Regions from separate parts of the Caballeronia eucalypticola genome, predicted to be linked through region 2. Evidence: riboswitches for the same ligand, from Rfam matches in the RefSeq annotation. Region 2 holds a riboswitch; the other holds the start of a gene.
The links. A riboswitch is a leader RNA that binds a small molecule or an ion and turns the genes downstream of it on or off. The one in region 2 is predicted to bind thiamine pyrophosphate.
Positions count from the first base shown of each region.

Region 1: linked by a shared signal. The riboswitch ahead of thiC (phosphomethylpyrimidine synthase ThiC) and the one ahead of ACMX25_RS25575 (FAD-dependent oxidoreductase) in region 2 are both predicted to bind thiamine pyrophosphate.

Region 1 is NZ_JBLKRU010000002.1:264,506-276,133, reverse strand. It holds gene ACMX25_RS03440 (hypothetical protein) at 1-115, opposite strand, end outside; tRNA gene ACMX25_RS03435 (tRNA-Leu) at 386-470, shown strand; gene ACMX25_RS03430 (hypothetical protein) at 726-1,097, shown strand; gene ACMX25_RS03425 (MFS transporter) at 1,260-2,504, shown strand; gene ACMX25_RS03420 (response regulator) at 2,526-2,951, opposite strand; gene ACMX25_RS03415 (response regulator) at 2,966-3,598, opposite strand; gene ACMX25_RS03410 (ferritin-like domain-containing protein) at 3,724-4,317, opposite strand; gene ACMX25_RS03405 (DUF1328 domain-containing protein) at 4,459-4,620, opposite strand; gene ACMX25_RS03400 (DUF1328 domain-containing protein) at 4,722-4,898, opposite strand; gene ACMX25_RS03395 (sensor histidine kinase) at 5,141-6,547, shown strand; gene ACMX25_RS03390 (entericidin A/B family lipoprotein) at 6,949-7,089, shown strand; gene ACMX25_RS03385 (EamA family transporter) at 7,639-8,745, opposite strand; gene ACMX25_RS03380 (hypothetical protein) at 8,789-8,971, shown strand; TPP riboswitch at 9,141-9,269, shown strand; gene thiC (phosphomethylpyrimidine synthase ThiC) at 9,565-11,496, shown strand.
Region 2 is NZ_JBLKRU010000025.1:76,636-88,263, reverse strand. It holds gene ACMX25_RS25630 (ABC transporter permease) at 1-405, opposite strand, end outside; gene ACMX25_RS25625 (ABC transporter ATP-binding protein) at 402-1,328, opposite strand; gene ACMX25_RS25620 (STAS domain-containing protein) at 1,548-1,817, opposite strand; gene ACMX25_RS25615 (MlaC/ttg2D family ABC transporter substrate-binding protein) at 1,814-2,443, opposite strand; gene ACMX25_RS25610 (MlaA family lipoprotein) at 2,569-3,480, opposite strand; gene mlaD (outer membrane lipid asymmetry maintenance protein MlaD) at 3,592-4,158, opposite strand; gene mlaE (lipid asymmetry maintenance ABC transporter permease subunit MlaE) at 4,277-5,044, opposite strand; gene ACMX25_RS25595 (ABC transporter ATP-binding protein) at 5,041-5,859, opposite strand; gene thiE (thiamine phosphate synthase) at 5,977-7,044, opposite strand; gene ACMX25_RS25585 (thiazole synthase) at 7,041-7,853, opposite strand; gene thiS (sulfur carrier protein ThiS) at 7,877-8,074, opposite strand; gene ACMX25_RS25575 (FAD-dependent oxidoreductase) at 8,083-9,228, opposite strand; TPP riboswitch at 9,446-9,574, opposite strand; gene ACMX25_RS25570 (ABC transporter ATP-binding protein/permease) at 9,928-11,628, shown strand, end outside.

The DNA of each region.
Region 1 (11,628 bases), on a different contig from region 2:
GAACGGAGGAATGGAGCCATTGCAGCAGTTGTAACCCTGCCCCCGCCGCGAGAATTGCCAGCCCGAGGCCCAGACGCGTCCGTTCACGCCATGCGCCAATAGAAATTTCTTTCATTCTCGCCTCCTGACATCGATGGACCGACTTGTTGATCCCGCCGTGGCGGATTTTCATCTACCTAAATACGCGTGCTCAGGTCCGAATGGATGCAGAACGGGAGGCTATCTATTAATTTCCATCCCGCGGAACACGTCGAAAGCTGCCGAAGAGAATTTATGCGCCCGATGAAAACCGGCCGCACAATCACCGAAAGGCAGCCAGAAGCGAGACGTTCGCGCCGCTCTGGATTGGCCCGTCGGCCGTCCGATGGTAGAATCCCGTCCGCTTGGCGGGGTGATGAAATTGGTAAACATAGCGGACTTAAAATCCGCCGCCTAACGGCTTGCCGGTTCAAGTCCGGTCCCCGCTACCAGCGTCAGATTGATTGAACGTCCCCGAAGCTCAACGCAATAATTACTGTATGTTCATACAGAAGCGGCTCAACGCCGTTGCGCACTTCCGGATTTCATTTGGCCTGGCTGAAAGGAACGAAGGAAACGAGAAAGCGAACGAAAGAAGCACCGGTCGCGCACTGCAGATCCGTTTTATCGATACTGAAACCGCCAGTCATCCTGTCTTCGCTTAACCGACTGAAGTAGACTGCGCGTCCCACCTAGCGCGAGCCATCATGAAACATCGAACCTTTTATGCGGTGGCCGCTGCTGCCGTCCTTACCTGCACCGCAGGCTGCACGACCCCGTACCGCAACGGCCAGGAGTGCAAGGCCAAGATGGTGGAAACCTACCCGGACTCCAAGCCCAAACTGACGTATGAAATACCTCGGGTCGCATACCAGGGTGCGCGCGTGGTGGTCGAAGGCAGCTACACCAAACAGATTCCGCCCGTGGGCGTGACCCCTATCAAAGTAACATCGACGCAGGTACAGGCAGCCGTCGAATGCACGTTTGAAGGCGATCAGATCAAGACATTCCAGTGGCTGACACCGGCGGATCTCGCTGAAAAGTACCCGCCGAAACCGGACGCCTCTGCCACGGAGTAACGGTATTCCGCAACGTCGGAAGACATGGTCAAGCCGACGCGTCAATGAACCCAGCGACTCGCGCACCGGCCGACGCCGAACCGATCCACCGTCAGCGGACGTCCGTCGTCTTTAGTATCATCAGCGGCTCGCTTCATGCGTTGAATCCTCGAGCCCTCGCCCATGTCCGCTGCCGCCACCGATTCAAATTCCCACACCCCGCATCAGCCGGAACACCAGCCCCACCAGCCCCACCAGCATTACTCGCGGACAACGCTGCTCGTCCTGGCGACGATCGCAGGCGTATCCGTCGCTAATATTTATACGAATCAGCCGCTGCTCGCGGCGTTTCGTGCGTCGTTCCCGGAAAGCGCCGAGCTGATCGGCGCGGTGCCGGCCGTCACGCAGCTCGGCTACGCGATCGGCATGTTATTGCTCGCGCCGCTCGGCGATCGCTTCGACCGCCGCCTGATCATCCTTCTGCAACTGGCCGCACTTGGCATCGCGCTCGTCGCGGCAACCGCCGCGCCCACGCTCGGCGTGCTGATCGCGGCGAGCCTGGCGCTCGGCATCGTGGCGACCATCGCGCAACAAGCCGTGCCGTTCGCCGCCGAACTCGCGCCGCCGGCGCAACGCGGTCACGCAGTCGGTACGGTCATGAGCGGCTTGCTGATCGGCATCCTGCTTGCACGCACGGTCTCGGGCTTCGTCGCGGAGTATTTCGGGTGGCGAGCGGTGTACGGCGCCTCGGTGGCCGCGACCATCGCGCTTGCCGTACTCGTGGTGATGCGCCTGCCGCGCAGCAAGCCGACTTCGACGCTGCCCTACGGGAAGCTCCTCGCGTCGATGTGGCATCTCGTGGTCGAATCGCCCGCGCTGCGCGAGGCATCGATGACCGGCGGTGCGTTGTTCGCGGCGTTCAGCATATTCTGGTCGGTGCTCACGTTGCTGCTCGCGGGCGAGCCGTTCCATCTCGGGCCGCAGGCAGCCGGTTTGTTCGGCATTGTCGGTGCAGCGGGTGCGCTGGCCGCGCCGCTCGCCGGCAAGTCGGCGGACACGCGCGGGCCGCGAGCGGTGGTGTCGCTGTGCATCGTGCTCGTGGCCGTCTCGTTCGTCGTGTTCGCGATGTCGGGAAGCAGCCTCGTGGGTCTGGTGATCGGCGTGATCGTGCTCGATATCGGCGTGCAGGCCGCGCAGATATCGAATCAATCGAGAATCTACGCGCTCAAGCCGGAAGCACGCAGCCGCGTGAATACGGTGTACATGGTGGTTTATTTCATTGGCGGCGCGGTGGGATCGGCGGTTGCATCGTTGGGGTGGCACGCGTTCGGTTGGGTCGGCGTGTGCGTCGCGGGACTCGCGGCGACTGCGCTTGCCGGCCTGAGCCATTCGCGAAGCCGTTCAAAGAGCGCCGTGCCGGAGGTCTGAAAGGCGGCCGCGCCCGTGCGATTAATTCCGCGCGCGGGCGTAGTGATGCAACGCGTCGAGAACGCGATCGAATTCCAGGGATTTATCGAAGAAATGGCGCACGCCGTATTGCAGGCAGCGCTCGCGGTAGGCCGGCAGTGCATGGTTCGTCAGCACGGCGGCGAAAGTCGAATCGATCATTCCGGTGCGTTGCAAATATGCCAGCACCTCAACGCCCGAGCCCTGCTTGAGCTGCAGATCGACGATGATCGCGTCGAAGCTCTGCGCGTCCAGCAACGCGATCGCCGTCTCCGGCGTATCCGCCCAAGCGGTGACCCGCAGTTCGCCGGACGCATCGATCGCCTCCACCAGGCTGCGCCGGATCAACGGCGAGTCTTCGATCAACAGCACGCGCAGTGGCCGCTTATGCGCGAGACCGGTTTTATCGACGATCGGTTGTTGGCCCACGGCGGGCATCCTCCTTACTCGATCAAACCGTTCTTGATCGCGTAATACGTAAGATCGGCATTGTTCGCGAGCCGCATTTTTTCAAGAACGCGTGCGCGATACGTGCTGATCGTCTTCACCGACAAATGCAGTTCCTCCGCTATTTCGGTCGGAATCTGGCCGCCCGCGAGCTTGCAAAAAATCTGGAACTCACGCTCGGACAAGGCTTCGTGCGGGCGCTCGGTAGCGGGTTTTTCCAGCTTGTCAGCGAGTGCGTCGGCGATGAATTCAGACAAGTAACGATGGCCCCGCGCCACCGTCCGGATGGCCCGCACGATTTCGTCGGGCGCCGCATCCTTGTTCAGATATCCGTTGGCGCCGGCGCGCAGCAGATTGATCGCGTACTGGCTTTCCGGATACCCCGACAGCATCAGCACGCCCTGCTCCGGGCGGATCTGCTTGATCACGCGCAAGGTGTCGATACCGTTCTTGTCCGGCATCGCGATGTCCAGCAACACGACGTCGAACGCGCTTTCACGCACGCGCGCGATGGTTTCATCGCCGGTGGACGCTTCGGCGGCGACTTCCATGTCGGGTTCATCGGCGACAAATTGCCGGAACCCGCTTCGCACAATGGCGTGATCGTCCGCTATCAACACTCGAATCATCTGCGCTCCCCGCGGCCTTTTTACAGTTAATCATTGTCCCGCCGCCGCGCGGCGGGATGAACCCGCCGCGCGTCGTCCTGGAGCTTCAGTATTCGCTTTCGCGCGCTTTTACAGCTAACGCGCAATCAACCGTCGAGGCCGTCGAGCAGGTCGGCCATGTCATCGGCGTGCTCTTCTTCGACCGCGAGGATCGTTTCGAAAAGCCGGCGCGTGGTGACATCTTTTTCGCCGAGGTAGCGAATGATTTCGGCATACGTGTCGATCGCAATGCGTTCCGCGATGAGATTCTCGCGAATCATATCGATCAGATTGGCGCCTTCCTTGTACTCGGAATGCGCGCGCGACGCGAGGCTATCGGGTGCGAAATTCGGCTCGCCGCCCAATTGGACGATGCGCTCGGCAATGGTATCGGCGTGTTCCTGCTCTTCGGTCGCGTGCTGCGCGAATTCCGATGCAACGGCTTCCGAATGGATGCCCTTCGCCATGAAGTAATGGCGTTTATAACGCAGCGTGCAAACGATCTCCGTGGCAAGTGAATCGTTCAATAGCTTCAGCACGACTTCCTTGTCAGCGCCGTATGTCGACGTAACTGAGCCATCGTCCATATGCTGACGCGCGTTGGCGCGGATTTTTTCCATGTCCAGTACGAAAGGATCGGACTTGCTACCGGCTTCTTTCGGTTGTGCGGGTGCAGCTTTTACAGCAGAGGATTTCGACATTGATGTGCTCCAGAAAGAGAATGGATCTTTTGTTCGGCGGTTGGACGGGTTCGAGGAGGCAGCCTCGCTGGACAAACACATGGACCGCCATCCACAGTCACTTTCAGTACCGCTCGCATACGGCGTGCCTGCTCGCGAACATCACGTTCGGAACACACCCAGCAGCAACGTAACAACGAAAACCACGAGAAAGATGTAGAACAGGATCTTCGCAATCTCTGCAGCGCCTGCTGCAATGCCGGTAAAGCCGAACACAGCCGCGATAATCGCAATGATGAAGAAAACAACGGCGTAATGAAGCATGGCGATCTTCCCTCCTGTGAGTTCTTATAGGCTTCGGATCAAGCATTGAATCCGGCTTTCGGGATGAGTCGAGTCGCTTTAAATAACGGTGGTTAAGACCGCTAATCGACAATTTTCTTCGTCACGATAAAGCCGAGCACAAGGAACACGACGCACAAGATCAGGAACAGCACGAACAGGAACTTCGCGATACTGGCCGCGCCCGCTGCCACGCCGGTGAAGCCGAGCAAACCAGCGATAACTGCGACGATGGCGAAAAACAATGCCCACTTCAACATGATCCGTTCCCCAATAAGGATGACTAGTAACAGGATGTTAGCGAGGCGGTCATGAGGCGGCATCTGGATGCACGCCGTTTTTCGTGTAGGACTTCACCGACAAACGCTTTCAACTTCAATTCACTTCCGGCTAATGCGGCTTGGCGCCAATCAGCGCTGATTAACGTAAGTCAGCGCAATTCGATCAGCCCTATACGGCGTGAAAAGTTACACTGGCCGCACAGAAAACCCGGCAGCTCCCTATGACTTCCTCTTTACACGAAGGCGGCGCGACGAATCCGGCGGCGGGCGTCACGCGGCGCGCAACCCGGTTCAGCGCGCGTCTGAATGGCTGGATGCGCCGCTGGAGTTGGGCCGTCGCGATGACCGTCGCTATTGTGATTACCGTTGGCGGCCTGGTGATACTCGAATCCGGCCGCATGCGGATTGCCGCGGAATACGAGACCGCGCTCGACGCGAAAGGTGCCACCACCCAGTTGACCGCGCTGGCGGCGGATATCGCGTCCCTGACTGCCGATGAACGCGCGTTCCGTCTCGCGCCCGACAACACCTACACCGACCACTACAACGCGGCGGCAGCGCGGATCAAACAAACGGTTGCGTCGCTCGATGCGTACTATCGGCGCAAAGCGGACGACACCGCGCTCGCCAGTTTCAACCAGGTCAGCACGATCCTCGACGCGCGAATCAACTCGGGACTCGCTGCCCGCTCGGGTTCAGACAGCGCATCGAGTACCGATATCCTCGACAGCGCGCTCGCCCTGCTGCGTCTAAATGAAGAACGGCGGGCGCAGTCCGCGCTCGACGCGAGCCGCGCCGACCAGCGCATTTCCACGTTCTGCGTGGGCGCGTTGTGCGCGTTGAATATCGTGTTGTTCCTGCTGTTGTTTCGCAATCTCGGTATCCAGTTGGACAAGCAAGACCGGGTGCAGCAAAAACTGATTACGCAACAGGAAGAGCTCGACCAGCTCGTATTTGATCGCACGCGGCAACTTGAAGCCCTTGCGTGGCATTTGCAATCGGTGAGTGAAAACGAGAAGACCCAGCTTGCCCGCGAACTGCACGATGAACTCGGTTCAATCCTGACGGCCAGCAAGATGGATGTGGCCTGGGTCAACAACAAGCTAAAGGGCGCCGAGCCCGCGATGGCCGAAAAACTGGGCCGTGCGCTGGCGAATCTCGATCAGGGGATTGCGCTGAAGCGGCGGATTATCGAAGACATGCGGCCAACCGTTCTTGCCAGTTTCGGACTGGTCACGGCGCTGCGAACCCTCGCCGATGAAACCGCGCAACGCACCGGCTGGACGCTCGAACTCGCGCTCCCCGATGACGACATCAAGCTCGGCGAAGAAGTCGAAATCGCGTTGTTCCGGGTCGCGCAGGAATCGCTGACGAACGCGGCCAAATACGCGCGGGCATCGAGTGTGTCGATCGCGCTGGCGCTTGATGACGTGAGGGTATCGATGCATATAGCCGATGACGGCGTCGGCATTCGCCCGCAGGACCTGCAGCGCACGCACACGCATGGCCTGCTGGGGATGCGCCAGAGGGTCAGCGCGCGCGGCGGGCGTATTGAAATCGAACGGCGTGTTCCGCACGGAACCGATATTCGTGTCACCATGCCCCGCGCGCGTAACTTCGACGCATGAGGATGGAAAGTGGACGGCCTGTTGGCTTTTATTGGCGGGCGCTCGCACTTAGTTTGTAGGACGGTGCCGACATCAGTTGCAGACTGCACCTACACGATAAAAACATCCGCGCCTACAGCTTGCGATCGCGCAGTTTTTTATGATTCATCGGACCGGTGTGGCCGATTAAAGAAGTGGTAGCCGCGGGTTTTTGGTGCTGGTTTGATCACGTGAGTTGATCCCGGCGGCCGCTTCCGCGATCGGTCTTAGCCAAGGCCACAATGTGTCCGGTATTTGCTTTTGCAGCCGCTTTCGTTATTCGCTTTCGCTGCTGGACATCGAGTGGCCAGGATTCGAACATCGGGTACGCGTTCAAGGCCGAACCGCCAGCGTACCTGCATCAAACTCAAGGGGAATTGCTCATGACTCGAATTATCGCTTTGCTGTTGATCGTTGGATCCGCCGCACTCGCAGCTTGCAACACAGTGGCCGGCGCCGGCCAGGACCTGTCAAAGGGCGGCAACGCCATCACGAATTCGGCCGATAAGCACAACGCCGAGTAAGTGAGAAAGCCAGCGACAAAGGCTTAGCGGTCAGTGACCGCCGGCAATTTGTTGCCCACCCGAAGCCGAACCGGCCGCGGAATTCGCCAGGATGACGATCAAAAGAACCTCCCTTTGCGGAGGTTCTTTTTTTGCGTCTTAGCGAAAGACATGCGAAATTGCATCAGTTGGCAGTGAAGCATCCAGTCTTTTATTGGACGGGGCCACAAAGTGAACTCCCGAGACCTAAGACCATAACTAGAGTTTTGTGCTGCACCATATCCAGAGTTTTGTGCTTTTTTCAGCGCGCGGTTGTGCGCAAAATTTGGCTAAAGCCAATGCTGAAAGGGCTCACAGCCAATTTTAAGGCTAACGCTTTCATGCGCAAAATGATGTCATGCCCGGTCCTTTTCTTGTTTGATTGATGAGAAATCATGCTGCCGGCCAAGCCCTGAATTTCCATCTTCGCCCTACGACTTGCGCAACTCAAAAAAACAGCGGCCCGTTTCTCCGGATTTGCTCCGAACGGTCCGCCGTTTTTGAAGTGCCGGTTGTTTCGTCCCGCCGTCCTCAAACCAGACCGCGCCTCTTGTAATCGAACCAGAACGACAAAGCCACGCTCGCCAGGATGATGAGGGTCGCCATCACGGTCCACTTCGTGATCACCTCGCCGAGAAACAGCGCGCCTATCACCACGGCCACCACCGGATTCACGTACATGCAGCTGCTCGCGATAATCGGACTCGTGTGGCGAATCAGGTACGCATACGCGACGTACGCGGCCATCGAGCCGACGAGCATCAGGTACAGGTAAGCCATGAACGGCGTGAAGCCCATGCTCACGATACGTTCACCGGACACCCACGCAACGATAGTCGCCATCGCGCCTCCAAGGCTGATCTGCAATGCCGTCGATACCAACAAATCAGACGGCAGCTTCAGACGCCCCGCGAGAAACGAACCGCCCGCCCAAAAGAGCGCGCCGCAAAGAATCGCAAGACTGCCTGCAGTCGACCCCGACGACGGATCACCGTGATTCAGCAACGCAATTCCGACCAGCCCCAGCCCGACGGCGACCCACTCGCCCTTCGCCACTTTGCGGCCTGCAATGGCGGCAATAACCGTGGCGAACAGCGGCACGGTCGCCACCATGACGGCAGCCGTGCCGGTCTCGACCGTGCGCATACCGAACGCAAGCATCCCGCTCGACAAACCCACGAGCAACGTTCCGACAGCCGCAGCGTTTCGCACTTCGGCGAAAGTCGGCCAGACCGGATCACGGCGCGCAGCGAAGATGAACAAACCAATGCCGGCGAACAGGTTGCGCAACCCGGACAGCATCAGCGGAGGGAACGATTCCAGCGACAGATGCACCGCCATGTAGGTCGAACCCCATACGATGTACACCACGCAGAGGGCAAGCGCCACGCGGCCGCTGCGAGTCGCGGGAAGCCGGAAGGGGAAATGGTTGGGAAGATTGAATGGCCGACGCGCGGGGGTATCGGCGACAGATTGTGTACTCGTCACGTCCGGCAGCACGTCCGGCGACGGCGACGCAGCGTCGGCTGCTGCCTGCGGAAACGGCAGCACGTCAGCCAAAGGCTGTGACTGCGGTGGCACGAAGGGGTGGGGTGGCGAATCGGAATCCGGCAATCGCGGCGGCAGCGGTGTAGACATCCGTTACTCCGCGGCGAAGATGATTGCAACGCCAGCCGGCCGGATGACCAAGCTCGCAGTCAACTTGACAGGCAAGCTGAAAAACACCGGTTTCGCTTCGCCCGAAACCAGGGGAAGTGAAGAACGGCGCGTATGCCGCTTGAGCATCGCGGCAAAACGGGCAAGGCAGGACAACATGTCGGAAGCAGAAAAAAGGGTCGGGCAACAACGTGCCGAAGCTCGATAACGGCTTGAAAGCCGGCATGAGCCGCCGCGAGTCTGGTGCGTTTCGGTAAAAAATGTCGAAGCGCATCCGGGAAAACACGGTGGTCGCCATTATGCAGTAAGCAATGCACACGCACGCGTGAGTGTTACAGATGGTTGCCAACACGCTACGGCGAGGTGTATTGTTGCGGCTGCTAACGCGGGGGTCCTGCGCTGCATATCGGCATCCATCGCTGGATTGCCGGTGTGTCGCGGGTGAGAAATACCCTTTGAACCTGATCTGGATAATGCCAGCGCAGGGAAGCGTTCGGATTTCGCAGCGCTTGGGGTCTTCAGGGTCTATCTCTTCCTCGCGCATCCCCGCCAAGTCCGCTCGTCTCCCCTCTGCTTTTCTCCAGTCTCCCAGCGCTAGCGTTTGACTCAGCCGTTTCTCGTGCGGTCTCGTGCCATTGGGTGCAATTTCGTGCGCGTGGCGTTTATCGCCGGCCGGCTGGGAAACATCCGTCCCCACAGCAACCAACTGCATGGGACCGGAAGAAGCGCAAGGGACCGGAGCAGGCACTCAATGGCTAACTCCGGCCGACACGCTAACTCCGGTCGACACAGGAGAGCCGCATGAATGCCAACCCGAAATTCCTGTCTGACGACGCCGTCGTCGACGCTGCCGCCATCGCGCCGCTGCCCAATTCACGCAAGATCTACGTGACGGGCTCGCGTCCCGACATCCGCGTGCCGATGCGCGAAATCACGCAGTCCGACACCAACGAAAGTTTCGGCAGCGAAAAAAATCCGCCGGTTTTTGTCTACGATTGCTCCGGCCCGTATTCGGATCCGGACGCCAAGATCGATATCCGCTCGGGTCTGCCGGCCGTGCGCCAGGGATGGATTGAAGAACGTGGCGACACCGAGTCTCTCGGCGGCCTCTCGAGCAATTTCGGTCGCGAGCGCGCCGCCGATCCGGCCACCGCCGACCTGCGTTTCAAGGGTTTGCATCGCACGCCGCGTCGCGCCGTACGGGGCAAAAACGTCTCGCAGATGCACTACGCGCGCCAGGGCATCATCACGCCGGAAATGGAATACATCGCGATCCGCGAAAACCAGCGCCGCGCTGAATATCTGGAATCGCTGCGCACGAGCGGCCCGAACGGCGAAAAACTCGCCGCGATGATGGGCCGCCAGCACCCCGGTCAAGCGTTCGGCGCACAGGCTTTCGGTGCCAACGCGCCCAAGGAAATCACGGCTGAGTTCGTGCGCGACGAAGTGGCCCGTGGCCGGGCGATCATCCCGGCGAACATCAACCACCCGGAAAGCGAGCCGATGATCATCGGCCGCAATTTCCTGGTGAAGATCAACGCGAACATCGGCAACTCGGCGGTGACGTCGTCGATCGGCGAAGAAGTCGACAAGATGACCTGGGCGATCCGCTGGGGCGGCGACACGGTCATGGATCTCTCGACCGGCAAGCATATCCACGAAACGCGCGAATGGATTATCCGCAACAGCCCGGTGCCGATTGGCACGGTGCCGATTTATCAGGCGCTCGAAAAGGTCAACGGCAAGGCCGAAGACCTGACCTGGGAAATTTTCCGCGACACGCTGATTGAACAGGCTGAACAAGGTGTGGATTACTTCACGATCCACGCCGGCGTGCTGCTGCGCTACGTGCCGATGACCGCAAACCGCATGACGGGCATCGTCTCGCGCGGCGGCTCGATCATGGCTAAATGGTGTCTGGCTCATCACAAGGAAAGCTTCCTGTATGAGCATTTCGAGGACATCTGCGAAATCATGAAGGCCTACGACGTGAGCTTTTCGCTCGGCGATGGCCTGCGTCCCGGCTCGATCTACGATGCCAACGACGAAGCCCAGCTCGGCGAACTGAAAACGCTCGGCGAGCTGACGCAGATCGCGTGGAAGCATGACGTGCAGGTGATGATCGAAGGTCCGGGCCACGTGCCGATGCAGCTCATCAAGGAGAACATGGACCTGCAACTGGACTGGTGCGACGAAGCGCCGTTCTACACGCTTGGGCCGCTCACCACGGATATCGCGCCGGGTTACGACCACATCACGTCGGGAATTGGCGCCGCGATGATCGGCTGGTTCGGCACGGCCATGCTCTGCTACGTCACGCCGAAGGAACACTTGGGCCTGCCGAACAAGGACGACGTGAAGACCGGCATCATCACGTACAAGCTCGCGGCACACGCGGCCGATCTGGCGAAGGGTCATCCGGGTGCTCAGGTGCGGGACAACGCTTTGTCGAAGGCGCGCTTCGAATTCCGCTGGGACGACCAGTTCAATCTCGGACTGGACCCGGACAAGGCACGGGAATTCCACGATGAAACCCTGCCGAAGGACTCAGCCAAGGTCGCGCATTTCTGCTCGATGTGCGGTCCGCACTTCTGTTCGATGAAGATCACCCAGGACGTCCGTGAATATGCGGCGAAACAAGGGGTATCGCATATCGAGGCGCTTAAGCAAGGCATGGAAACGAAGGCGATCGAGTTCGTGAAGAAGGGCTCTGAGATTTACCAGCGCACTTAAAAAACGGCCCGGCGCCTGCAAGGGCGCGAGATCCAGTGATGATTAAAAGCGGCCTGTCGCATGCCATATGCGACAGGCCGCTTTTCGTTTGAGAAGCTCAGACAAATTTGTCTGCCGAATACGATGATCGGG
Region 2 (11,628 bases):
GAACGGCGCGGCAAAGCTCATGGGAATAAACCAGACCGTGACGATAAACACGCCAAAACCGACCGCGATCCCGCGCACGACGGACGCAAGCACATACGCGAAATACATTTCCCAGTGCGACAGCGGCGGCAGCAGCACGAATACGAGGTTGCCGGTGATCTTCGACTGGATCAGCGACGACGAACTGTTCGCAAACGCGTTCTGCAACACGCTCATCATCACGAGGCCCGGCACGAGGAAGCTCGTGTACGCCACGCCCGGATACACCTCGACGTGATTCGTCAGCGCGTGCCCGAAGATCATCAGGTACAAAAGCGCCGTGATGACCGGCGCGAGCACCGTTTGAAACCCAACTTTGTAGAAGCGCAGGAGTTCTTTGTAGAACAGGGTACGAAAGCCGCTCATGAAAGGCCCTCGACCACTTCCGGCTCATTCATCACCTGCACGAACACGTCCTCCAGATCGGCTTTGCGTACATCGATTTCATCGAACGCGCAGCCCGCCGCGCGGCATTTCGCCAGAATCGGCTCAACGTCGTCGTAGCTGGCGAGCCGCAGCAAATGGTTGGTCCCGGAGGCAGCGCGGGGATCGACTTCCAGCGCACGCAATTCAGCGGGCAATACGCCGTGCGAGAAACGCAACGAAAGCTGCATGCCCGCAAAACGCTGCAACAGTGTGCTGGTTCGTTCAAGCGCGACGACTTCACCGCGACGCAGCATGGCGAGCCGGTCGCACAGCGCCTCGGCTTCTTCAAGATAGTGCGTGGTCAACACGATGGTGTGGCCTTCGCGATTCAACCGGGAGATGAATTTCCAGAGCGTCTGGCGCAATTCGACATCGACGCCCGCGGTCGGCTCGTCGAGCACGATCACCGGCGGCTTGTGAACCAGCGCCTGAGCGACCAGCACGCGGCGCTTCATGCCGCCCGAGAGTGCGCGGGTATTGACGTCGGCTTTCTCGGTGAGATCGAGATTGGCCATGATTTCGTCGATCCAGTCGTCGTTCTTGCGTAGCCCGAAATAACCGGACTGGATACGAAGCGACTCGCGGACGGTGAAAAACGGATCGAAGACGAGTTCCTGCGGCACCACACCCAGCGAGCGGCGCGCCTGGCGGAAATCCGTCACCACGTCGTGGCCGAGCACGGAAATGGCGCCGCTATCGGCGCGCGCGAGGCCTGCGAGGATGCTGATAAGGGTCGTTTTACCGGCGCCGTTGGGGCCGAGCAGGCCGAAAAACTCGCCTTCTTCGACGACGAGGTTCACGCCTTTGAGCGCTTGCAGCTCTTTGTAGCGCTTCTTGACGTTGCGTATTTCTATGGCTGACATGACAGTGCGCGCGCCGGCGGGGCTGCGCCTCGATGTGTGCGGATCGGAACCAGAACCGGCCTTTACAAGACTGAAAGGCGGATAGCAGGCCGAAAAAACGGTTGATTATAGGCCAAACGCGGCAGAGCTTCGCCGCTAGCTAGTCCGTGACAACCCTGCGAACCCTGCGGGGCGCGTTCGATCAATATCGAATCGCGCCGATGTTTCAGCAGGACAGGGTCAATGTCGGAGGGTGAGGAGCGTGTCTACGCCATAGGCTTGCGCGAGACTGGCAAGCCCGGAGGGGAGGTTGACGACAGTAAGCGCCGCGCCGCGCGCCGCTGCCGCGCGTTGCCACGCGAGCAGGACGGCGAGCGCCGACGAATCGAATTGCTTGAGCGACGCGCAATCGACTTCGGTCGCGCCCGCGGCGATACGCGACAAACCCGCGTCGAGCGCGCTTCTTGCGCTCTCGTGCGTGAGCGCCGCGGCGGTTTCGAAGCGATTCACGATGCCTTGCCGTTCGCCAGTTGCTGATTACGCTGCGTGAGGAACTGCACCAGCCCTTCAACGCCGTGTTGCTGGATCTGCTCGTTGAACTGCTGCTGGTAAGCCTGGATCAGCCACGCGCCGAGCACGTTGATGTCATAGACCTTCCAGCCCTGCGGCGTCTTGTACAGTCGGTAATCGAGCTCGATCGGCGAACCGTTGTTCAGCACCACCGAACGCACCACCACGTCTGTGTCGCTGGGATCGGCACGGAACGGCTTGTACTGGACCTGTTGGTCGCGAACCTGCGCAAGCGCACCCGAATACGTACGGATCAGCAGCATCTTGAACTGCTCGACGATGTCTTTCTGTTGCTGCGGCGTCGCCGTGTTCCAGTTGCGTCCCATGACCAGACGCGTGGTCCGCGTGAAGTCCGTGTACGGCAGGATCTTCTCGTTGACCAGTTGTGTGATGCGCGTGATGTTGCCGGACTGGATCTGCTTGTCGGCCTTGATCTGATCAAGCACTTGCGACGTCACCGTCTTGACCAGCCCGTCCGGGGTGGACATGTCGGCGGCCTGCGCGAACGCACCGCTGCAAAACGCCATCAGCACTGCAAACAGGGGAAGTAGAAATAGTTTTTTCATTTACGGACTCTGCAAAAAAAGTGGCCTGGGTTTGAGCGCGGCGTTCACCATGAGTTCATCCTCCACGCTCTATTCGGCCATCAAAAGGCTTTCGTTATATTACCGGGTCGTCATCCTGCATGCTTTTAACGCAGCCTGAACGACGGGAACGACGGAATCCGCGGAGGCACCATCTGGTCCGGCCGCACTGAAGTCGCGCCGGGTTCGCTCGCGGCAGCCGCACCGGAAGCTGCTTCCGCTCCTGATGCCGCCGCAGGCGCCGCTGTGGTTGCTGAAGCAGGCGCCGCGCCTGCTGCCGCACCGCCGTCTACATCTTCGTACTTCGGCAGCGATTCATTGCTGTCGCTCATGCTGCTATTACCGGTGATCAGGTACTGACGACGCTGCAGATACGCATTACGCACGAACGAATACTTGTCGAGCGCTGCGTCTGACAGTACATCGCCGGCGCCAAGCAAGTTCGCCCGCGTGTTGACCAGTTGCACGCCGAACAGCGTGGTACGGAACCAGGTCGGATCGACATAGCTGGTCACGCTGCCGAAATAATCGACGACCGTTCCTGCTGTATCACGCACCGTGCTGGGTCCCAGCAACGGCAACACGACATACGGACCCGCCGGCACGCCGTAGTGGCCGAGCGTCAAGCCGAAATCCTGCGTGTGCTTCGGCAGTCCGGCAACACTCGCTACGTCGAACAAGCCCGCCACGCCGAAGATCGAGTTCATCACGACGCGCATGATGTCCGACACGCCGTCTGCAATCTTCAACTGCACCAGATTATTTGCAGCCGTATAAATATCGCCGATATTGCCAAAGAAGTTCGTGACGCTGTCGCGCACCGGCTGCGGCGTTACGTACACGTAGCCCTTCGCAATCGGCTTGAGCGCGACTTCATCGATCTTGTCGTTGATCGTGAACATCGTCCGGTTGTAACTCTCGAACGGATCGCCCTTGGTCGGTGTTGTAACGGTTGCGCACCCGGCAAGCATCGCCACCGCCACCATCACAGCCGCGCTGCTTACGCGCATTGCCTGCATTTCTTTTTCTCCTTATTGATGCTGACCCGAAGGCGGCCTTGCACTGCGAGATCGGCCGGCCTTCGGCTGCCTGGAATTTCCTGGCTCATTAAGCGACGTGTCGGGCGGCTTTTATTGAGCCGCCGCGCTCGCGCCCATCGCACTCGCCGCACCCGGGAATGTCGGTGCAGCGGGCGTTGCAGCAGGTGCGGCAGCGCTTGCCGGACTCTTCGAAGCGCCGGAATCCGCCGCCTTGTTGTACAGGAATTGCCCGATCAGATTTTCAAGCACGACCGCCGATTGCGTCATCGAAATGGTGTCGCCCGCCTTGAGCATCTGGTCGTCGCCGCCCGGCTCCAGGCCGATGTATTGCTCACCGAGCAAGCCCGACGTCAGGATCTTCGCCGACGAATCCTTCGGAAACTGATACTGCTTGTCGAGATCGATCGTGACCAGCGCCTGATACGTGTTCTGGTCGAAACCGATGGTATCCACACGACCCACCGTCACGCCCGCGCTCTTCACCGGCGCACGCGGCTTCAGTCCGCCGATATTGTCGAATTTCAGCTTGACCGCGTAGGTCGGCTGAAACGACAGCGAACTCATGTTGCCCGCCTTCAACGCCAGGAATAACAGCGCCACGAAACCCAGCACCACGAAGAGGCCGACCCAAAAGTCGAGAGCAGCAGTCTTTTTCATCGTCTTCCCAAAGAATCTTGTCGCAGTTTTTTGCGTGAAGGACTGTGCCCTTCACAACGTCCACGAACCGGTGAACCGAATCGCCACGCACAGCGCGTCGCGCAACGTCCCGGACTAATCAGTTGAACATCAGCGCGGTCAGCAGGAAATCCAGCCCGAGCACGGCCAGCGAGCCGTACACCACTGTCTTCGTGGTCGCGCGCGAAACGCCTTCCGGTGTCGGCTGGGCTTCATAACCCTGGAACAGCGCGATGAACGTGACGGCAAAGCCAAACACCAGGCTCTTGATCACGCCGTTGCCCACGTCGCTCCATACGTCGATGCCGCCTTGCATCTGGGACCAGAACGCGCCCGAATCCACGCCGATCATCAGCACACCGACCACATAACCGCCGAAAATACCGACCGCGCTGAAAATGGCAGCCAGAACAGGCATGGCGATGATGCCGGCCCAGAAGCGCGGGGCCACCACCACTTTGAGCGGATCGACGGCCATCATTTCCATGGCGGTGAGCTGCTCGCCGGCTTTCATCAGGCCGATCTCAGCGGTGAGCGACGTTCCCGCGCGGCCCGCGAACAGCAACGCGGTCACCACCGGCCCGAGTTCGCGTACCAGCGAGAGCGCGACCAGGAGGCCGAGCGCTTGCTCGGAGCCGTATCGGTTAAGGGTGAGATAACCCTGCAAACCGAGCACAAAACCCACGAACAAACCGGAAACCGCGATGATCAGCAGCGAATAGTTACCGACAAACAGGATCTGTTTCGTGACAAGACGCGGCCGGCGCATCAACGGGAAAAATTCGACGACCAGGCGCAGGAACATGCGCGTGGCGTAGCCAATGGTGCCGAAGCTGCCGAGCACCGTGCGTCCGATGGCGCTGATCATGCCTTTGCTCCGAGTCCAAAATCCGCCGCCAGCGGCGTCGTGCTTGGATAGTGAAATTTGAACGGGCCGTCCGGCGTACCGTCGATAAACTGCCGTACCGACGGTTCCTGGGACGCCCGCAATTGCGCCGGCGTGCCTTCAGCCAAAACGCCGCCGTTCGCGATGAAATACACGTAATCGGCAATGGCGAACGATTCGGGCACGTCGTGCGTCACCAGGATGGACGTGGCGCCCAACGCACTGTTCAGCGTGCGGATCAGATTCGCCGTGATGCCGAGCGAAATGGGATCGAGGCCGGCGAACGGCTCGTCGTACATCATCAGTTCGGGATCCAAGGCAATGGCCCGGGCAAGCGCCACGCGACGGGCCATGCCGCCTGATATCTCCGATGGCGCGAGATCGCGCGCACCACGCAAACCGACCGCGTTGAGCTTCATCAGCACGAGGTCGCGCAGGAGTTCTTCAGGCAGATCGGTGTGTTCGCGCAGCGGGAATGCGACGTTATCGAATACGGATTGGTCGGTAAACAGCGCGCCGAACTGGAACAGCATGCCCATCTTGCGGCGAAGCTCGTAAAGACCGTCGCGATTCTGCGTGCCGACGTCTTTGTCGCCAAACAACACCTGGCCGCGTCTGGCCTTCACCAACCCGCCAATCAAGCGCAACACGGTCGTCTTGCCACAGCCGGAACCGCCCATGACAGCCACAACCTGACCGCGCTTGAAGCGCATGTTCAGGTTCGATAATACGAGCCGGTCGCCGTAGCCGAAATCGACGTCGCGAAGCTCTAGCAAGGTCTCGGGAGAAGCTGACACGGAGGCTGACGATCCTTTTACACAAGAGGCCGAATTATAGGGCCTCTGCATGACAGGTGTCGTGGCGGTCCCTTTCGACTGGTTTAGCGGGCTGAACTTTTTTCCGAATCCGGGGCATTATCGCCCGAATTCGTGTTGCAGCGCAGAAATGGCGGCGGCCAGATCGGGCGCCTCTGTAACGGCACGCACGACTGCTGCGCTTCCTACACCGGTTGACATAATTTGTCGCAAGACCGAGCCGTTGACCCCACCGATTGCAACGAGCGGCACGATGCCGTCGAGCAAGCGCACATAACGTGCCAAACGCGACAAACCTTGGGGCGCCGTCGGCATGATTTTGGTCGTGGTCGGGAACACGGCGCCGAGGGCGAGGTAGCTCGGCTTGAAATGCAGCGCTTTCAGCATTTCATAGTAGCCATGCGTCGACAGGCCGAGGCGCAAGCCCGCTTCGGCGATCGCGTTCAGGTCGGCCGTGTCCACGTCTTCCTGCCCGAGATGCACGCCATATGCGCCGGCCTTGATCGCTGCCTGCCAATGATCGTTGATAAAAAGCTGCGCCTCGTGTTTCTTGCCGGCCGCCACCGACCGTTCGATTTCCTGTTTTAAATCGCCGGAATCGGTGGTCTTGCGGCGTAGTTGTGCCGTTCGGACACCCTGGTCGAGAACGCGTTCGACCCACTCCGCGCTTGGCAGGACCGGATAAAGACCGAGCTTGTCCGGACAAGGGGGGAACGGCTTCGACGGTGCCGCCGGTAAGTTGGCGACCTTTGGGAACGTGGAAAAATCGATGGGCCACGCGTCGAGTTGATCCAGATTGGCCGGACGCCACGCGAACGCCAGCACGAGCGCGTCGTGACGCTCGAAACCGCAATCAAGGAACGCGGCCAGCGCGGCTGGCCAATCGTCCGACCAATCCCCTTCCAGCGCGTATTCGACGTTATCCAGATGCAGCGTCGCCCGGCCCGCTTCTACTTCCAAGCGTCCAACTCCGTCCGGCAGCGGTTCATCGCCGGCGCCTACGATCAAATCTCCCGAGCGCGGATGATCCGGCTCGCTCAGGCAGATTCGCCATGACTTCGATGCGGCCGGCCACTCGCCCAGCCGCCGCCGGATTCGCTCGGCGGCTTCGAGCAGTTCATCGGCGGGCGGCCAAAACACTTCCTTATCCAGCAACACCGTACTCATACAGCACTCCCGTCTTGATGCCAGAACGGCATGCCGACCACCGGCGTGCTCGCTTGTGCGCTATCCCGTTCGGCCATTGGCCCGGCGAGATAAGCCATCCGCCCCGCTTCGACGCCCAGCGCAAACGCGCGCGCCATTTGCGGCGGAAACGTCGCTTGCGAGACGGCCGTGTTCAGCAACACGCCATCGAAACCCCATTCCATCACCTGGCACGCATGCGACGGCACGCCAAGACCGGCATCAACGATAAGCGGTACATCCGGCAACCGCTCGCGCAACGTGCGCAATCCATAGGGATTCGTCACACCTTTCCCCGTCCCGATAGGCGCGCCCCAAGGCATCAACGCCTCGCAGCCGACATCGAGCAGACGACGGCCAATCACCAGATCTTCCGTGCAATAGGGCAGCACCTTGAAACCTTCGCGGATCAATATGCCAGCGGCTTCCACGAGGCCGATCGGATCGGGTTGCAGCGTGTAATCGTCGCCAATCAGTTCGAGCTTCAGCCACGGGGTATCGAAGAGTTCGCGGGCCATGCGCGCCGTGGTCAGCACTTCGTCCACGGTTTGGCAGCCAGCCGTATTGGGCAACAACGCGACGCCGTGACGCTTGAGGACATCGAAGAAACCGGCTTCGCCTGTGTTCGACTGGCGCCGCAACGCGACGGTGACCATGCCGGGACGGGCGGCATCAATGGAATCCGACAGCGATTGCAACGACGGATAACGCGATGTCCCCAGCAGCACCCGGCTCGGGAATGACGTGCCATAGAGCGTGAGGCCGTCCGCGGTGGTGATGGTGGAAGTCATGATTCGATTCCTTTTAATAGTGCTCAGCCGCCGGCAACCGGCGAGACGATGTCGAGTTTGTCGCCGGCCGCAAGCGCCTTCGATGCGTGTTCGCCGCGCGCGACGAATTGCCCGTTCAGGGCCACGGCGAACGGCGGCTTTGCGCCGAAGGCCGCGAGGGCGTCGGTGACGGTGGCCGCGTCGGGCACGGAAAAAGACTGCTGATTGATGTGAATGTTCATGATGAAAGTCAAAGCACAGGCGCCGCGTGTTCGCAGCGCATCAAGGCGGACCAGCGGGCCCGGCGGCGCCAGTCGTCGAAGGAATCGGGGTTGGTGATCGCGCCGCCGAGCAGCGCTTCGGCCAGCGCACGGGCGGAATCGGCGACTTCGGGCGCGATCATGTAACCGTGTCGATACAGTCCGTTCACTCGCAAGGTTCGTGCGCCGTCCCAGACAATTGCCGGACGATGGTCGGGCAAGGTCGGCCGGCATTGCGAGTTGAGTTCGAGAATGCGCGCTTCGCCGAAACCCGGATGCACCGCGAACGCCGCGCTCAGGAGTTCGAGCGCTGAGCGCACGGTCATCGGCGACATGTCTTCGCCTTCCACTTCGGTTGCGCCGATCACGTAAAGGTCGTCCTGCTTCGGCGCGATATAAAGCGGATAACGCGGATGCAGCAAACGCACCGGCCGCGTCAGGCCGATACCCGGCGCATGCACGCGTGCGACTTCACCGCGAATGCCCCTTAACGCGGGCCATGCCGGCTTGCCGCCGAGCCCCCGGCAATCGATGACGAAATGCGCATCCGGCGGGGTATCGGTATCGATTGATGTATTCCAGTGAAGATCGACGTTACGTTCGGCCAAACCCGCGGCCAACGCTGTCAGCGCTTGCCGGTTGTCGAGCTGGCCTTCGTTCGGCAGCAGCCAGCCCTGCGGGAAACGCGTGCCAAGCGCCGGTTCCGCCGACGCGACTTGCGCGCCGGAGAGTTTGACGAAGCCATCGTGGAAAAGCTCGGCGGGCGCGTTCGCGCGCAAACGGCGCTCGAACAGCGGCGCCTCGGCGCGGTCGCCCGCATGCCAGACGACCAGCGTGCCATTGCGCTGAAAGAAGACCGGCTCCGGCATCTCGGCGATAAAACCCGGCCAGCGCTCAAGCGATGCCGCTCCGAGTTCGGTAATCAGCAATTCAGCGCTGGCGGCCTCGGCGAGCGGCGCGAGCATGGCCGCCGCGACCCACGCGGCCGATTGCGTGCCGGCGGCGTCGCCGCGGTCATACAGCGCCACCCGGTGCCCCGCACCCGCCAGCAGCCAAGCGACCAGCCGCCCGCACAAGCCCCCGCCCACGACGGCAAAGTCGTCTCGCCCGGACGCTCGGGAACGAGTGGAATGCACGACGGTCTTCACAATGACAACGCCTCCTCAGCAAACGCTGCAGAACGCACGGAGCACGGCACGGAAATCGAGATCGGGGGGAATGCCCGTTTCGAACCCTGGTTGCACGCACGGCGTACAAAACATATTTCAGGGACGAAACCACGGCGAGAAAGCGGCTAGGGAGCGCATTACTTGCGGCTCCTGCGCCAGCCAATACTGGAAGAAACTGGAAACGCGGCGGTTTCCGGAAACTTCCCTCGCCGGTATTACCCGGATCGGGTGCAAAGGGACTCTCTCAGCCTCGCCGCGCGTTTCTCCGTTGTTTTCAAGGGAGACGCGTGCCGAAGCACCCCTGTTTCGTCATCGATCATTAAAACATAAAAGCGAAACGACCCGCAAACGCGCTCACCTACATCAGGGATCAGCCGGCGAGCTTGCGCAGACAAACTGGACAGCCTTTCCTTTCGTTGATGCTGCGCGCACTCTGGCACAATGCCGCGAATGCCCGAGTTCGTCTGCAGCCCACGCGCAAGGCCCGCCGTTGGGTTGCGATAGCTCAGCCGGACCTGGATTAAGGAACACTTAAGTCACGCCCGAAACAATGCTGCGGCGCGCGTCGTCTTTAGTGGCCTTGATCATTGGGACGGAGCAGGACCATCCGCATCGATACCGCCAAGTTACAACCTGCCGCCGAGCCGGCACGCCTTCAGGAAGCTCATGACCACCACCACTCCCGACAACACAGAACAAAACGCCGACAAAGTGTCGGCGTGGAGTCTTATCAAACCTTACTGGGTATCGGAAGAACGCGGCATTGCATGGCTTTTGCTGATTGCGATCATCGCGATCAACATGACGGTCGTGTATATCAACGTGCGCCTGAACACGTGGAGCGCGGACTTCTACAACACGCTGCAGGCCAAGAGGGTCGCTGAGTTTCCGCGCTTGCTGCTGATCTTCGCCGGCCTCGCGTTCGCGTACATCCTGCTCGCCGTGTACGGGCGGTACTTGCGGCAAATGCTCGGCTTCCGGTGGCGCCAATGGCTCACGCACCGGTACCTCGAACAATGGCTCGGCGATAAAGCCTTCTATCGTATAGAACGCGATCGTCTCGCCGATAACCCCGACCAGCGGATCAGCGACGACCTGCAGTCTTTCGCGACAACCACGTTGTCGTTGTCGCTGGATTTGTTATCCACGCTCGTCACGCTCGTGACCTTCATCACGATTTTGTGGACGCTGGCGGGCGCGCTGACCTTCTCGCTGCTCGGCACGCCGATCACCATTCCGGGCTACATGGTCTGGGCCGCCGCGCTGTACGCAGTGCTCGGCTCGCTCCTGATTCAGCGTTTCGGCCACCCGTTGGTATCGATTAATTACCAGGCGCAGAAAGTGGAGGCCAACTTCCGTTTCGGCCTGATCCGTATTCGTGAGAACGCCGAGCAAATCGCGTTCTATGACGGCATCGAGACGGAAAACACTAACGCCAAGGGTATCTTCGAAACGATCCGCCAGAACTACTGGCAGATCATGAAGTACACGCGGCGGATGACCTTCGTGCTGTCCTTCTACGGCCAGATCGCGATTATTTTCCCGATCATGGTCGCGGCGCCCCGCTACTTCGCAGGCGCCTTCACGTTCGGCGTACTGATGCAGATCAGCTCGGCGTTCGGCACGGTCAGCGACTCGTTTTCGTGGTTCATCAATAGTTACTCGACCTTGGTCGAATGGCGCGCCACCGTGAACCGGTTGCGCGAATTCAAGCGCGTGATGCGCTCCACGCACATCAAGGAAGCGATTTCGCCGGCGACCGCCCACGGCGGCATCAACCTGCATTACACGGATACGAAGGCGCTGACCACGACCGGGCTGAAGCTCGCGTTGCCGAACGGCACGCCACTCGCGACAGTCGCAGACGTGGTGGTAAAGCCCGGCTCGCGCTGGCTTGTGCAAGGTCCGTCCGGATCGGGCAAGAGCACGTTGATGCGTGCGCTGGCCGGCCTTTGGCCGTTTGGAGATGGCACGATCGACGCGCCGGTCGACGCCAAGCTGATGTTCATTCCGCAGCAAAGCTATTTGCCGATCGGCACGTTGAAGGCGGCGTTGAGTTATCCGTCGACGGCAGAAGTCTTCTCCGATGAAGACTGTCGCCAAGCCTTGCGCGCCTGCAACCTGAACGGGTACGGCACGCGTCTGGAGGAGTCGGGGCATTGGGCGAAGATGATGTCGCCGGGTGAACAACAGCGGCTGGCGGCTGCCCGCGTGTTGCTGCACAAGCCGGACTTCATGTTCCTCGATGAAGCCACCAGCGCGCTCGATGCCGAGAACGAGATGCTGATCTATACGGCCATCATCGATGCGTTGCCGAACGCCGCGATCGTCAGCGTCGCGCATCGCGAGTCGGTAACCGGCTTCCAT